DNA from 3 places in the Ectothiorhodospira variabilis genome. Region 3 is predicted to be linked to each of the others. Evidence: riboswitches for the same ligand, from Rfam matches in the RefSeq annotation. Region 3 holds a riboswitch; each other region holds the start of a gene.
What was found. Region 3 has a riboswitch for cobalamin ahead of LPW30_RS05610 (TonB-dependent receptor domain-containing protein). Riboswitches for the same ligand answer to the same signal wherever they lie in the genome.

Region 1 (4,371 bases), on a different contig from region 3:
GCGATCATTGTCAGGGTACGGGCGAATTTCATCAGAACTCCTTTGCATGGGGAATGCCGTGGTACGGCATCGGGTCAGGCACGGGTGTTTCGCTGCAGCCAACGATCCAGTTGATTGGCAAAGGCCTGCCGGTCGCTCTGGCTGAGGGCTGGAGGGCCGCCGGTATCGACGCCGCTTGCCCGCAGGGTGTCCATGAAGTCCCTCATTTGCAAGCGTTGGCGGATGGTGTCCTGGGTGTATGACTCACCGCGCGGGTTGAGCGCCTGGCCCTGTTTGTCCAGTACCTGTGAGGCCAGGGGGATGTCGGCGGTGATGACCAGATCTCCCGGTGACACCAGACGAACGATTTCATCATCGGCCACGTCATAGCCGGCACCCACCTGCATCGTCTTGATGAAGGGCGAACGCGGCACCTGGATGAACTGGTTGGCCACCAGTGTGACAGGGATCCGTGTGCGCTGTGCCGCACGAAACAGGATCTCCTTGATCACCACGGGGCAGGCATCCGCGTCCACCCAGATGCGGGGGCCGGGGTCATGTGAGGTGGGTTTGGCAGAAGTCATTGCCCCAGTATAACCACATGAATCACTTCTCTGCCCCCGGTCAGGCCGCGAGGGCCCTAACGGGTGTTCACGGCATCCATCGGTTCCAGCAGCTCTCCCTGGTCGTTCACCAGGTTCGCGGGCCGATAGGGGGACTGCTCCGGGGGTAGTTGCGCGCTCTGCTGGATGCGATCCAGGGTGGCCTGGTGGATCATGGCGTTCCGTGCCATGCCCAGACCAGCCCGATGCCGGGCCTGAGCACCGATGAGGCGTGGGCGGTTGTCGTCGATCCATGGCCAGTAGGCGGTGAGCTTGTATTGGAGATTCAGGGAATCATGGGCCGGGGCAAAGGGGTTGGGAGACAGCCATTCATCCATCACATCATCCTCCATGTGCAGCCCCAGCGCCTGGGCTTCGCGCAACATCCACAGGAAAGGCACATCGGCCAGGGCCTTGTTGTCGTAGCCGCCGCCCACATCGGAATGAACGCCAGGGAACCAGGCCTGCACCACTTGCTGTTCCACTGTGCTGCCATCAAATCGCCGTGCCTGGGGCGGGGTTCTATCCGGCATCGTCCAGAGGGTGGGCTTGAAAGGGCCACGTTGCTCGTCGATGGCCATGGCGTGAAATGCGTTCTCCACCAGGGGGCCCAGCGTGGTGTCATGGAAGTTGACCCGTCGTCCCCCCTGGGCAAACGAGGCCAGCGTAGGGATAGGTACACCCAGGGCACCGACCGTGTCGAAAACCCCCAGCATGCGCACGCTCAGGGTCTCTTCCGGATGACGCGTGATGCGCTGGAGTCGACGGTGTTGGCGGCTTTGCAGCCTTCGTTCGGGGGGTGCCCGGTAGTAATCCATGGCCAGATCCGTGTCGTCCCGATGTTGCCTGCAGAAGAGGCCGGATGTGCCGATCATCCCGCAAAGAGACCGCGCCGTGTAGGCACCTCGCGAAAAACCGAAACAGAAGATCTCATCACCGGGTTCGTAATGCTCCACCAACCAGTTGTAGGCCCGTTGCAGGTTTTCATTGAGTCCGAAACCAAAGGCCCCACCGCGAAAACGGGTCCATCGCGAGGAGCCCACGCCGGGTACGTATTCCTTGAGTTGATAGGCATCGTTGGCGGGCGCCTCGGAAATCATCCTGAACAGGCGGAAGATATGGGTCTCGTTTTCTTCCTTGGCCCAGGTGCCGTCGCAACAGACCACAAGGCGTTTTCTTGTCATCTTGGTTCATCCCCACGCAGTCGGCCCGAGCGGCCCTACCATGAGCGTAGCAGGGGATTCACGAACGGTGAGGTCTTGCACGGGCCGAATGCCGTCGGCACCCGCAGGGGCGCCGACGGAGGCGAGCACAGGGTGAGCGGGAGCGCAGGCCCTAAAGCGGGACTTCGGAGCGGCTTGCCCTGGCCTGGCATGCCTGGACGGCCTTGACCAGTTCGTCGTCCTCGGCAGGGGCATGCCCCCAGCCATCCACATGGATCAATTGCTCCAGCGGTAACCGGGGACGCCAGCCGGCGGCTTCCAGTTCGGGCTTGTCATGGAAGTGGCTGACCCGGCCAATGCATAAATAGGCCACGGGGACGATCTCATCGGGCAGATTCAGTACCTGTCGGATGTCTTCGGGCCGGAAGATGCTCACCCAGCCCACGCCCAGCCCCTCGCTGCGTGCCGCCAGCCACAGGTTCTGCACGGCGCAGACCACGCTGTACAGGTCCATCCGATGGTCGTGGGTGCGACCGATCACCACCGGGCCGGCGCGGTCCCGGTCGCAGGTGATGCACAGATTGATGGGCGCATCCAGGATGCCTTCCAGGCGCAGGCTGCGATACGTCTCCTGCTTTTCGCCTTCGAACATCCCTGCTGCCTCCTCATTGGCGCGGGTGAAGGCCTGATGGGCCCGATGCTTGATCTGTGGGTCCTTGACGACCACAAAGCTCCAGGGCTGCATGTAGCCCACCGAGGGTGCAAAATGGGCCGCGGTCAGGATGCGGGCCAGCATGTCATCGGGCACCGGGTCGGGCAGGAATTGCCCCCGCACGTCTCTCCGGCAGAGCATGTTGCGATAGATGGCCTTGCGTTCGGCCTCGTTGAAGCGGTGTTGATCAGGTGTTGAATCACCAGCCTGCATGTTGTTCCCCTTGTTCAAGCAGGTGGGACGGCAGCCCGGCCTTGCTGCCGTGCAAAGAAACTGTCGGGCCGGTCTTCTGACTCGGGTTCGTCCCGCGCGGACGCCTTCCCGCCCATGGCAGTGGCTCGATGTCTGCGCGATCCCCCTCACAGCGCTGGGCGCGTTGCGGACTCGGTGATCCTTGATCGATCACCCCACCGCATTCCCGATTCTCCCGTGGACGAACGGGCACCCGACAGCGGGTTGATGAATTTTCGGGCACAGTATAGCGGATCGTTCGTCCGGTATACTGTGGTGATGGATGCCCCCACCTACGCCGTCACCGCTGACCCCTTGCTGAAACTGACGGGTTTGCAATCCGATCATGTAGGGCCGGTCGATCTGGAACTGGCGCCTGGGGCGTTGCTGCTCATTGCCGGGCCCTCCGGCGCGGGCAAGTCGCTGCTACTTCGGGCCATTGCCGATCTGGACCCCCATCGTGGTCAGGTGTGGTTGGCCGGCCAGCCGCGGGCCACCATCCCTCCGGCCTTATGGCGGCGTCAGGTAGGGTATCTGCCGGCAGATCCCGTGTGGTGGGCGGACACCGTGGATGAGCATCTCACGGGGGTGCAGGACGACTGGCTGCAGCAGTTGGGATTCACCCCGGAGGTGCGCCAATGGGAGGTGGAACGTCTCTCCAGCGGCGAGCGTCAGCGCCTGGCGCTGGCAAGGATGCTGGGCAACGGCCCGAGGGTGCTGCTCCTGGATGAGGCCACGGCCAACCTGGATCCTGAAAACACCCTGCGCATGGAAGCGCTGGTCATGGGGTATGTGAGGGAACGGGAAGCCGGGGTCATCTGGGTCAGCCATGATCACGAGCAGCGCGACAGGCTGGGTGGCCGTTTGCTGATGATGGATCAGGGGCGGCTGGCCGACCCGGCAATGGCATCGAGGTCCTGAGCATGGATGTGATCTACCTTTCTCCCTGGGATCTGAGTATTGCCGCTCTGCTGGTGATTGCCCTGGCGGTCCTGACGAGCCGCGTGGGCATGGGGCTTTCCCGAAGCCTGCTGGTGGCGGCGGCACGCACGGTGATCCAGTTGCTGCTCATTGGTCTGGTACTCACCACCCTGTTCGAACACGCAGCCCTGTACTGGGTGGCCCTCATGGCGCTGATCATGCTGCTGGTGGCGGGGCGCGAGGTCATGGCGCGCCAGGCCCGGCGGTTTCGGGGCTGGTGGGGATACGGCATTGGCACACTGGCCATGTTCACCTCGGCCTTCACGGCCACCATCCTGGCCCTCACGGTCATCATCAGCCCGGCCCCCTGGTGGGAGCCCCAGTACGCCATCCCGTTGCTGGGCATGCTGCTGGGCAACACCATGACGGGCATCGCCCTGGGGCTGGACCGTCTCACCACCACGGCCTGGCAACAGCGGCGCACCATCGAGGGGCGCCTGATCCTGGGGCAGACCTGGTCGGAATCCATTCAGGATATCCGCCGCGATGCGGCCCGCAGTGGCCTCATGCCCATCATCAATGCCATGGCCGCCGCCGGTATTGTCAGTCTGCCAGGCATGATGACCGGCCAGATCCTTGCCGGCACACCGCCCATGGAGGCGGTGAAATATCAGATTCTGGTCATGTTTCTGATCACCGCCGGCACGGGTTTTGGCACCCTGGGCGCGATCTGGCTGGGGGCCCGGCGCCTGTTTGATGAACG
Region 2 (4,371 bases), on a different contig from region 3:
CTCGGTGCTTTCCATGGTCGCCGCGCCCAGGGTGTCCGTGAGGCGATCCAGGTGCTGTCGGGCAAACTCCGCCTGGGTGGCGGCAGTGCGTTCAAGGGCCAGGATCTCGGCACCCTGGGAGAGGAAGTAGTCATTTCCCAGCCAGCGGTGATCCTGGCTGCCCAGATTGATCACATGGGTGATGGGCTGGTCGGTCAGGTCAGCCACAGCCTGTTCAATGCGTTGGGCCACATGATGGCTGGGGCCGCTATCGATCAGCACCACCCCTTCGTCGGTGATCACAAAACCCACGTTATTGTTCATGCCCAGGTTGGCCTGGGTTCGATTTTCCAGGGACCCATAAAAGTAATGGATCTGCTCTGTGATGGCCCGCGGCTCGAGGATCCGTTCGATGGGTCGGTCCTCACCCGCCAAGGCTGTGGTCAGGGAGGAGATCATCAGTCCAATCAGGGTGGAGAGGAGTGCGGGAGTACGGGCAATCATGCTGTTCCTCGGTCATGTTGAAAAGTGGGAGGCGGGACGCCCCACCCCCCTTTCTTATGCCAATAAAAGCATAACGATATGCCCGATCGCTGCCAAGGCCTCCTGAGGATCCGGCACGTCTCCGATTTGAGCCCGGGCCGGATGCCTGTTAAGTTTATGAGGTTATCTTCAGACTTCAGCAGGTGACCCGGGGCCTTCGTGGCCCATCCATCGGGTTGAAACGGGAAGCCGGTGACATCGCCCAGGCGATCACTCCGGCGCTGCCCCCGCAACGGTAAGTGGTGAACGTGGAGAACCCAGGCCACTGTGAGACCCCGTCCCCCGGGCGGATCTCATGGGAAGGCAGCTCCCCACCTTGAACACCCACCACAAGCCCGGAGACCGGCCTGTTGAAGACCAGGTGCCGCGGGGTGCGGCGTGCCGGGTGGAGCCGGACCGCGCTTGATCTCTCCTCCGTGGCACGTACCGCCTTCGTGGCGCATCCATCCCATCGATGCGCGGGCGGCGCGCGAGCGAGCATTTCCATGATATCCAGATCAAGAATCCCGGCCACCATCGTCACCGGCTTTCTGGGCAGTGGCAAGACCACCCTGCTGCGTCATCTCCTGGACAATGCCCAGGGGCGGCGGATTGCCGTCATCGTCAACGAGTTTGGCGAACTGGGCATGGATGGCGAGATCCTCAGGGGCTGCGGCATTGGCTGCGACGAATCCGGAGAGGACGCCGGCACGCTCTACGAACTGGCCAATGGCTGTCTGTGCTGTACCGTGCAGGAGGCCTTTTATCCCGTGATGAAGGCCCTGATGGACCGCCGGGACGAGATCGATCACATCCTCATCGAGACCTCCGGCCTGGCGCTGCCCAAGCCCCTGGTGCAGGCCTTCAACTGGCCGGAGATCAAGACCGGCTGCACCGTGGATGCCGTGGTCACCGTGGTGGACGTGCCCGCCACCGCCCAGGGACAGTTCGCCGCCAACCCCGAGGCGGTGGACCGGCAACGCCGCGCCGACCCGAACCTGGATCACGACTCCACACTTCATGAACTCTTCGAGGATCAGCTATCCGCGGCGGATCTGGTGGTGCTGAGCAAGACCGATCTTGTGGATGCGGCGGCAGTGGAGCGGGTCACGGCACTCGTGCGCGCCGAGATCCCGCCCCCGGTGAAAATCCTCTCCAGCGACCATGGGCGGGTGGATCCCGCGCTCATGATCGGGCTGGGCAATGCCTCCGAAGCGCATATCCACCTGCGCGCCGGGCATCATGACCATGCCCATGGGGAGGGAGATCATCACCATGATCATGACCACGATCAGTTCGACTCGGTGGTGGTGAGGCTGCCGCAGGTGGATCGCGACAGGCTGCTGGAACGGTTGCAGCAAGTGGTGCGGGATCACCGCATCTTCCGCGTGAAGGGCTTCGCGGCCCTGCCCGACAAGCGCATGCGCCTCGTGGTGCATGGGGTGGGAAGTCGTTTTGACAGCTACTTTGACCGCCCCTGGGGTGCCGGGGAGGATCGCGCAACCCGTCTGGTGCTGATCGGTCAGGACCTCTCGGCCGAGGCCCTGGAGCAGGCCCTGCAACCGGCGGTTCTGGCGGCGACGGCCTGATGCATCTGCTGGCGGCACAACCCGGCGGGTTCGTCGACGACGACTCGGTGATCACGCGTCTGGATCAGACGCCCGCCGATATCGTCATCCTCAGTGCCGCGGATACCACCCTGGCCCTGCTGGCCTCCCAATGCCCACAGGCCCGGTCGGGCCCCGTGGGGGAAGACAACTACCCATCCGTTCGCCTGGCCAACCTGCTGCACCTGAGCCAGCCGGCGTCGGTGGACCTGTACCTGGATGAGGTGCTGCAAAAGGCCCGCGTGATCATCATCGATCACCTGGGTGGCGAATCCTACTGGCCCTATGGCACGGAGCAGGTGTGGGCCCTGTGCCGACGCCGGGGTATCCGGTTGGTGATGTTTTCCGGGGACAATACCGAGGATGGCAACCTGCTCATGAAGAGTACGGTGGAGCCGGATATTTGCCGCGCCCTGTGGCGCTATCTGCGCGAGGGCGGCCCCGCCAACATCCGGGCCTTCTATGACTTTATCGGGGCCACCTTTTTCGATCTCCCCCTGGAGCCTCCGCCACCCAGGCCGCTGCCTCACATCGGCGTGTATCACCCCGAGCAGGATGTGGGCACGGTATCGGCCTGGCAGGCGCGCTGGCATGCGGGGGCGCCGGTGGTGGCCGTCCTCTTTTATCGCTCACATCTGCAGGCGGGCAATACCGCGGTCTTCGATGCCCTGTGCCAGGCACTGCTGAGCCGCGGCCTCAACCCCCTGCCCATGGCCCTGGTGTCCCTGAAGGATCCACTGTGTCTGGAGATGGTGCGACGCCTGTGCCGGGAACAGGGCGTGGCTATGATCCTGAACGCCACGGCCTTCTCCCGGGCCCAGGGGGCAGACGGCGAACAGGCCCTGGCGGATGATCGGCCGGTGCTGCAGGTGATCCTCTCGGGCGGCAACGAGGAGAACTGGCAGCGGGACGTGCATGGGCTGCAGCCCCGGGATATTGCCATGCAGGTGGCCCTGCCGGAGATGGATGGCCATGTCATTTCCCGGGCGGTGAGCTTCAAGGGCCTGGAGCGCCGCTGCCCGCATACCCAGACCGATGTGGTGCATTACCAGCCCCAGGCCGAGCGAATCGCGTTCGTCGCCGCCCTGGCCGAGCGCTGGTGTCGGCTGCGCAACACCCCGAACGGGGACAAGCGCCTGGCACTGATCCTGGCCAACTATCCCACCCGGGAGGGTCGCCTGGGCAATGGTGTGGGTCTGGATACCCCGGCCTCGGTCGTCGGGATTCTGCGCCGTCTGGAGGCGGAGGGGTATGCCTTGGACGGCATCCCCGATGATGGCGATGCCCTGATGAGTCGACTGTGCGAGGGGGTGACCAATGATCCTCAGCATCGGGCGACGCGTCCCGCCTGGCAGAGCCTGTCCATGGCTGACTACCGGCGTTATTTCGATGGGTTGCCTGAGGCTAACCGCAAGGCGGTACTGGCCCGCTGGGGCGCGCCGGAGCACGATCCCATGGTGCGACAGCAGCGCTTCATGATCGCCGGTCTGCGCTGCGGCCGGGTGTTCGTGGGCATCCAGCCGGCCCGCGGCTATCACCTGGACATGATGGCCAATTATCACGACCCGGATCTGGTCCCCCCGCATTACTACCTGGCCTTCTACGCCTGGCTGCGGCTGCAGTTTGGCTGTGATGCCATCATCCATGTGGGCAAGCACGGTAATCTGGAGTGGCTGCCGGGCAAGAGCGTGGCCTTGAGTGACACCTGCTGGCCGGACCTGATCTTCGGCGCCATGCCGCACCTCTATCCCTTCATCGTCAACGACCCGGGGGAGGGCACCCAGGCCAAGCGTCGTGCCCAGGCGGTGATCATCGATCACCTGATGCCGCCGCTCACCCGGGCCGAGAACTATGGGCCGACAAGGGATCTTGAGCGCCAGGTGGACGAATACTACGAGGCCCTGATGCTGGATCGCCGCCGCGCTGGGGTGCTGCGCAAGAACATCCTGGACAGCATCATCGCCCAGGACCTGCATCGGGACCTGGGTCTCGAGACGCCGGCCACCGAGGAGGATGAGCAGTTGCTGCTCAACCGCACCGACGCCTATCTGTGTGAACTCAAGGAAAGCCAGATCCGCGATGGTCTGCACATCTTCGGCGAATCCCCCGAGGGGCTCCAGGAACGTGACACCCTGCTGGCCCTGGCCCGCTACCCCATGGGGGACGGGCGAGAAGGCAACGACAGCCTGATCCGTGCCCTGGCCCGGGACCTGGATCTGGGGGAGGGGTTCGATCCCCTGGACGCCCACTGGGCCGATCCCTG
Region 3 (4,371 bases):
TGGCGCCGATGAAGGCCGAGCCGGAGACCACCACGGTGCCCAGCCCCGCCAGCATGGCCAGCAGGGCGCCCACCGCCGCCCCGCCCGACAGGCCCAGTACGTAGGGGTCGGCCAGGGGGTTGCGCAACAGGACCTGCATCAGGGCGCCGGCCACCGCCAGCAGTCCGCCGGTGGCAAAGGCGGCCAGGGTACGGGGCAGGCGCAGCTCCAGGATCAGGGTGCGATGCAGGGGCTCGCCGCCGCCGGTCAGCACCGCCAGGGTCTCGGCAGGGGTGAGCGGCACGCTCCCCACGGCCACGGCCGTCATTACGGCGGCCAGCGAGCCCCCCAGCAGGATGGTCAGGATGAACGCCAGGCGCGTCACTCATCGCCCTCCGGGCGACGTTCGCGGGCGGTTTCAAGGAAATCGCAGATCATCCGGGTGCCTTCCAGGATGCGCGGCGTGGGGCGCTGGATCAGGGACGGGGGGATGAAGAAGAGATTGTCCCGCTGCACGGCGGTCATGTCGGACCAGCGGCGCCAGTCCTCCACCCATTGTGGGTTGTCCTCGCCCATGCCGCCGCCGATGATGGTTTCGGGGTTGGCGGCGAGGACGACCTCGCGATCCAGGCGCGGCACCTTGGTATCCAGGTGGCCGAAGATGTTCTGGCCGCCGCAGAGGCGGATGGCCTGGGAGATGAGGTGTTCGTCATTGAGGGTCATCAGCGGGCGATCCCATACCTGGTAGAAGACGCTGACGGGGGGTTGTTCGCCATAGCGGTCTTCGAGTTCGGTGAGGGTGCGGCGCACCTGGGCACCCGCCTCTTCGCCACCCGTGGTGTGCCCGGTGAGATGTCCCAGGCGCTCCAGCCCGGAGGCCAGTTGTTCGAAGGTTTGCGGATTACTGAAGTAGAGGGGGTAGTTCAGGGCTTCCAGGCGTTCCAGCTGGGCCCGCACGTTGCCGCTCTCCCAGGCCACCACCAGGTCCGGTTCCAGGGCCAGGATGGATTCCAGATCCAGTTGTTTGTAGCTGCCCACCCGGGGGATGTCCTCGGCGGCTTCAGGGTAGTCGCTGTAGTTGACGGCCCCAACGATCTGATCACCGGCCCCCAGGGCAAAAAGGTTTTCAGTGATGTGCGGAGCGAGGCTGATGATGCGTTTGGCTGGTGCCTCCAGGTGCACCTCCCGGCCCTTGTCATCGGTGACCGTCACGGGCTGCGCGTGAGCGTTTGTGATTGCTGGAGCGCTTGTAAGAAGGGCGCAAATGGCGGCTATTTGTGCCCATTTGCGGGGAATTGGAGGTGTATGGCTTATGTGGTTGGGGTGTCTCATGGTGTTGGGGTCGGGCGCTTGAAAGGAGGGCATCATAACAGCGATGCGGGTGCTGACCACCTGCATGATCCTCCGCGCCCACCGGTATCCAACCCTCCCAGCGCCCGCCTCCTGTAGGAGCGGCCCTCGGCCGCGAATGGGTCTGATACCTCCTGTGTGCCTGGGTTTTGCACCGTGCCCAAAGGCCTTCCTCCCATGCGCCTGGGCTTTGCTGCATGCCTGGGGTCTGCCTCCAGGGTGCCTGGGCTTTGCAGTATGCCTGGGGTCTGCCTCCAGGGTGCCTGGGCTTTGCGCCGTGCCCAGGGTCTGCCTCCGGGGTGCATTTCTTGCGGCGGGACGCCGTGAATACGTCCCTGTAGGCTTGACCGCCGCATCCATGCGGCGAACACCCGCCTCCAGAAACCCACCCCGGAGGCAGACCGGACGCGTTGGGGCTTGCGTTCGGGGGGGGGCTCCCAGGCTTGAATGGAGCCTTGTGGGAGCGGCCCTCGGCCGCGAATGGGCGCGCCTCAGGTGCATGGATGTCCATCTGCCCTGACAGTAACCCCTGCGGCCCGCATTGGAATATCCACAATCGTTTGCGTATGATACCGCCTCGCTTCAGGTGCCAGATGATTGACATCCGTCTGGTGAAACGGGAAGCCGGTATGTCTGCCAGATTCAGCAGACCAGTCCGGCGCTGCCCCCGCAACGGTAGGCGAGACGAGGGTTTCTGCATGTCAGCGCAGCAACCCCGGCAAGGCGTGAAGCCACTGCGCGCAAGCGTGGGAAGGTGCCTTGACCCGGTCAAAGATGACCCGTCCGCGAGCCCGGAGACCGGCCTGATGCGTTCACGCGGCATTGCGGAGGGCTTTGCGCGGCTCGTCTTCTCGGGTCTCATTCCGGTGGATCTGGCTTTCCGGTGCGCCTTGCACCGATGGGTCTGATTGATCCGCTGCTCTCCTCGTGCCGCACCCTGGCCCATACACAGGTGCGCGGGCGGCGCACCGGAGAGCACATACTCATGCAAACCCGATCCTTCCTGCCGGCAGCCGTTCTGCTGGCCATTCCTTCCCTCGCTACTGCCCAGGAACAGGTGGCCCAACTGGACCCCATCCTGGTCACCCCCACCCGCACAGCCCAGACCACCGACCAGACCCTGGCCTCCGTGACCGTGATCGAGCGGGAGGAGATCGAGCGGTTGCAGCCGAAGGAGTTTGTGGATTTGTTGAGGGGGCGGGCGGGTATTGGCCTGACCCAGAACGGGCCTTTTGGCAAGACCACCAGTCTTTTCATGCGTGGGACTAACTCGGATCACACTTTGTTGCTGGTTGATGGGGTGCGGATGGGATCAGCAACCACGGGGCAAGCTGCGTGGCAATATTTACCTCCTGCAGAGATTGAGCGCGTAGAGATTGTCCGTGGACCACGAACCAGTCTTTATGGGTCGGATGCTATCGGTGGAGTTATTCAGGTGTTTACCAAGGAAGGGGATGGTCCCGCGAAACTTCGGGCACATCTGGGTGCAGGCTCTTTCAATACCAGGGAGATGGGTGCGGGCCTGTCCGGTTCCACGGGAAGTACTCGCTACAATCTCTCAGTCAGTCATTTATCCACTGATGGCATCAATGTGCAAGACGAGACCGCCGATGATCGCCGGGATGGTTATGAGAATAGCTCCGTGTCGGCCCGCTTGTCTCATGAGTTGAAAAACGGCTTTGAGATTTTCGGCTCTCTGCTACATGCGGAAGGTGAGAGTGATTTTGACAGTGGTGGGTCGGGTGATAGGCAGGAATTCAGACAGCACGCCTCACAATTTGGCGTGCGTGGGCAATTGGCGGACATTTGGTACAGTACTTTTTCAGTTGCCCATAGTCGAGATGAGTTGGAAACATTTAGCGACTGGCCTAGTAAGTTTGAGACATCGAGGAATCTTTTTAATTGGCAAAATGATGTGGCTCTCGCGGAGCGCCACATGCTCACGTTAGGTATGGATTACCAAAATGACCGTGTCAATGTCTCCAGCGACTATTCGGAAACTCGCAGAGATAATGTCGGATTGTACGCGCAATGGCAGGTGGAGTTGGGTAGGTATGATCTGGCATGGAGCCTGAGGCACGATGATAATGAGACCTTTGGCCACGAAACCACCGGCCAAATTGCTTGGGGAATGCAATTACAGGAGCAATGGAGCTTGCGTGCCAGTTATGGCACTGCATTCAAAGCACCGACATTCAATGAGCTTTACAATCCAATGCTGAGTTGGGATCCTCCGTTCGAGCCCTACGGCAATCCTGATCTCGACGCAGAAAAGTCGGAAAGCCTAGAAGTTGGGTTGAATTATGCGTCAGGCCTTTTTTTCGGCGATTTAGCTATTTTTTATACCGAGGTGGAGAATTTGATTTCCGGGTGGCCGGCTCAGAATACTGATGAGGCAAGAATTCGCGGAATGGAGCTTGAGTTCGGTATTCTTCAAGAGGATTGGAGTGCGCTGGCGGCCTTAACTCACCTGGACCATGAGGATCGTGAGACGGGCAATAGATTGCAGCGGCGCCCCGAAACTACAGCACGTGTGGATCTGGATCGGTTCTGGGGTGACTTTACGCTGGGTGCGACAGTGGCGGCTGAAGGTTCCCGGTACAATGATCCTCTCAATAACGAACGGCTGGGTGGCTTTGCATTGCTTGATCTGCGAGCGTCTTATCGCATCACTCCCGAATGGCGACTCAGCGGCAAGATCCAGAATGCGCTGGACAAGCACTACGAAACGGTAAAGGGGTACAACCAACCCGGCCGCGCCTTCTTCGTCACGTTAAACTACCAGCAACAGTGACCTCCGCCGCCCCTCATCCCCGGCCCTTCTCCCCCGAGGGGAGAAGGGAGTTGGTGGAGTTTCCCCTCAAGGGGTTGGGGTGAGGGCGACGATGTGAATCCACGAGGCCGACCATGACCACTCACCATTGCCCAGCCCTGCTCATCACCGCCACCGGCTCCGGTCAGGGCAAGACCACGGTGACGGCGGCACTGGCCCGCTACCACCGTAACCAGGGTCGGCGGGTGCGGGTATTCAAGGCGGGGCCG

Region 1: another riboswitch for cobalamin. It lies ahead of bluB (5,6-dimethylbenzimidazole synthase); the one in region 3 lies ahead of LPW30_RS05610 (TonB-dependent receptor domain-containing protein).
Region 2: another riboswitch for cobalamin. It lies ahead of cobW (cobalamin biosynthesis protein CobW); the one in region 3 lies ahead of LPW30_RS05610 (TonB-dependent receptor domain-containing protein).

The regions. Positions count from the first base shown of each region.
Region 1 covers NZ_JAJNAO010000010.1:25,914-30,284, reverse strand. The annotation lists gene LPW30_RS10885 (hypothetical protein) at 1-32, opposite strand, end outside; gene LPW30_RS10880 (YaiI/YqxD family protein) at 75-563, opposite strand; gene LPW30_RS10875 (DUF2235 domain-containing protein) at 620-1,765, opposite strand; gene bluB (5,6-dimethylbenzimidazole synthase) at 1,917-2,669, opposite strand; cobalamin riboswitch at 2,719-2,920, opposite strand; gene LPW30_RS10865 (ABC transporter ATP-binding protein) at 2,967-3,608, shown strand; gene LPW30_RS10860 (ABC transporter permease) at 3,611-4,371, shown strand, end outside.
Region 2 covers NZ_JAJNAO010000009.1:119,701-124,071, reverse strand. The annotation lists gene LPW30_RS10675 (MBL fold metallo-hydrolase) at 1-483, opposite strand, end outside; cobalamin riboswitch at 647-887, shown strand; gene cobW (cobalamin biosynthesis protein CobW) at 1,008-2,090, shown strand; gene cobN (cobaltochelatase subunit CobN) at 2,090-4,371, shown strand, end outside.
Region 3 covers NZ_JAJNAO010000003.1:165,630-170,000, forward strand. The annotation lists gene LPW30_RS05600 (FecCD family ABC transporter permease) at 1-364, opposite strand, end outside; gene LPW30_RS05605 (cobalamin-binding protein) at 361-1,311, opposite strand; cobalamin riboswitch at 1,897-2,150, shown strand; gene LPW30_RS05610 (TonB-dependent receptor domain-containing protein) at 2,315-4,123, shown strand; gene LPW30_RS05615 (cobyrinic acid a,c-diamide synthase CobB) at 4,237-4,371, shown strand, end outside.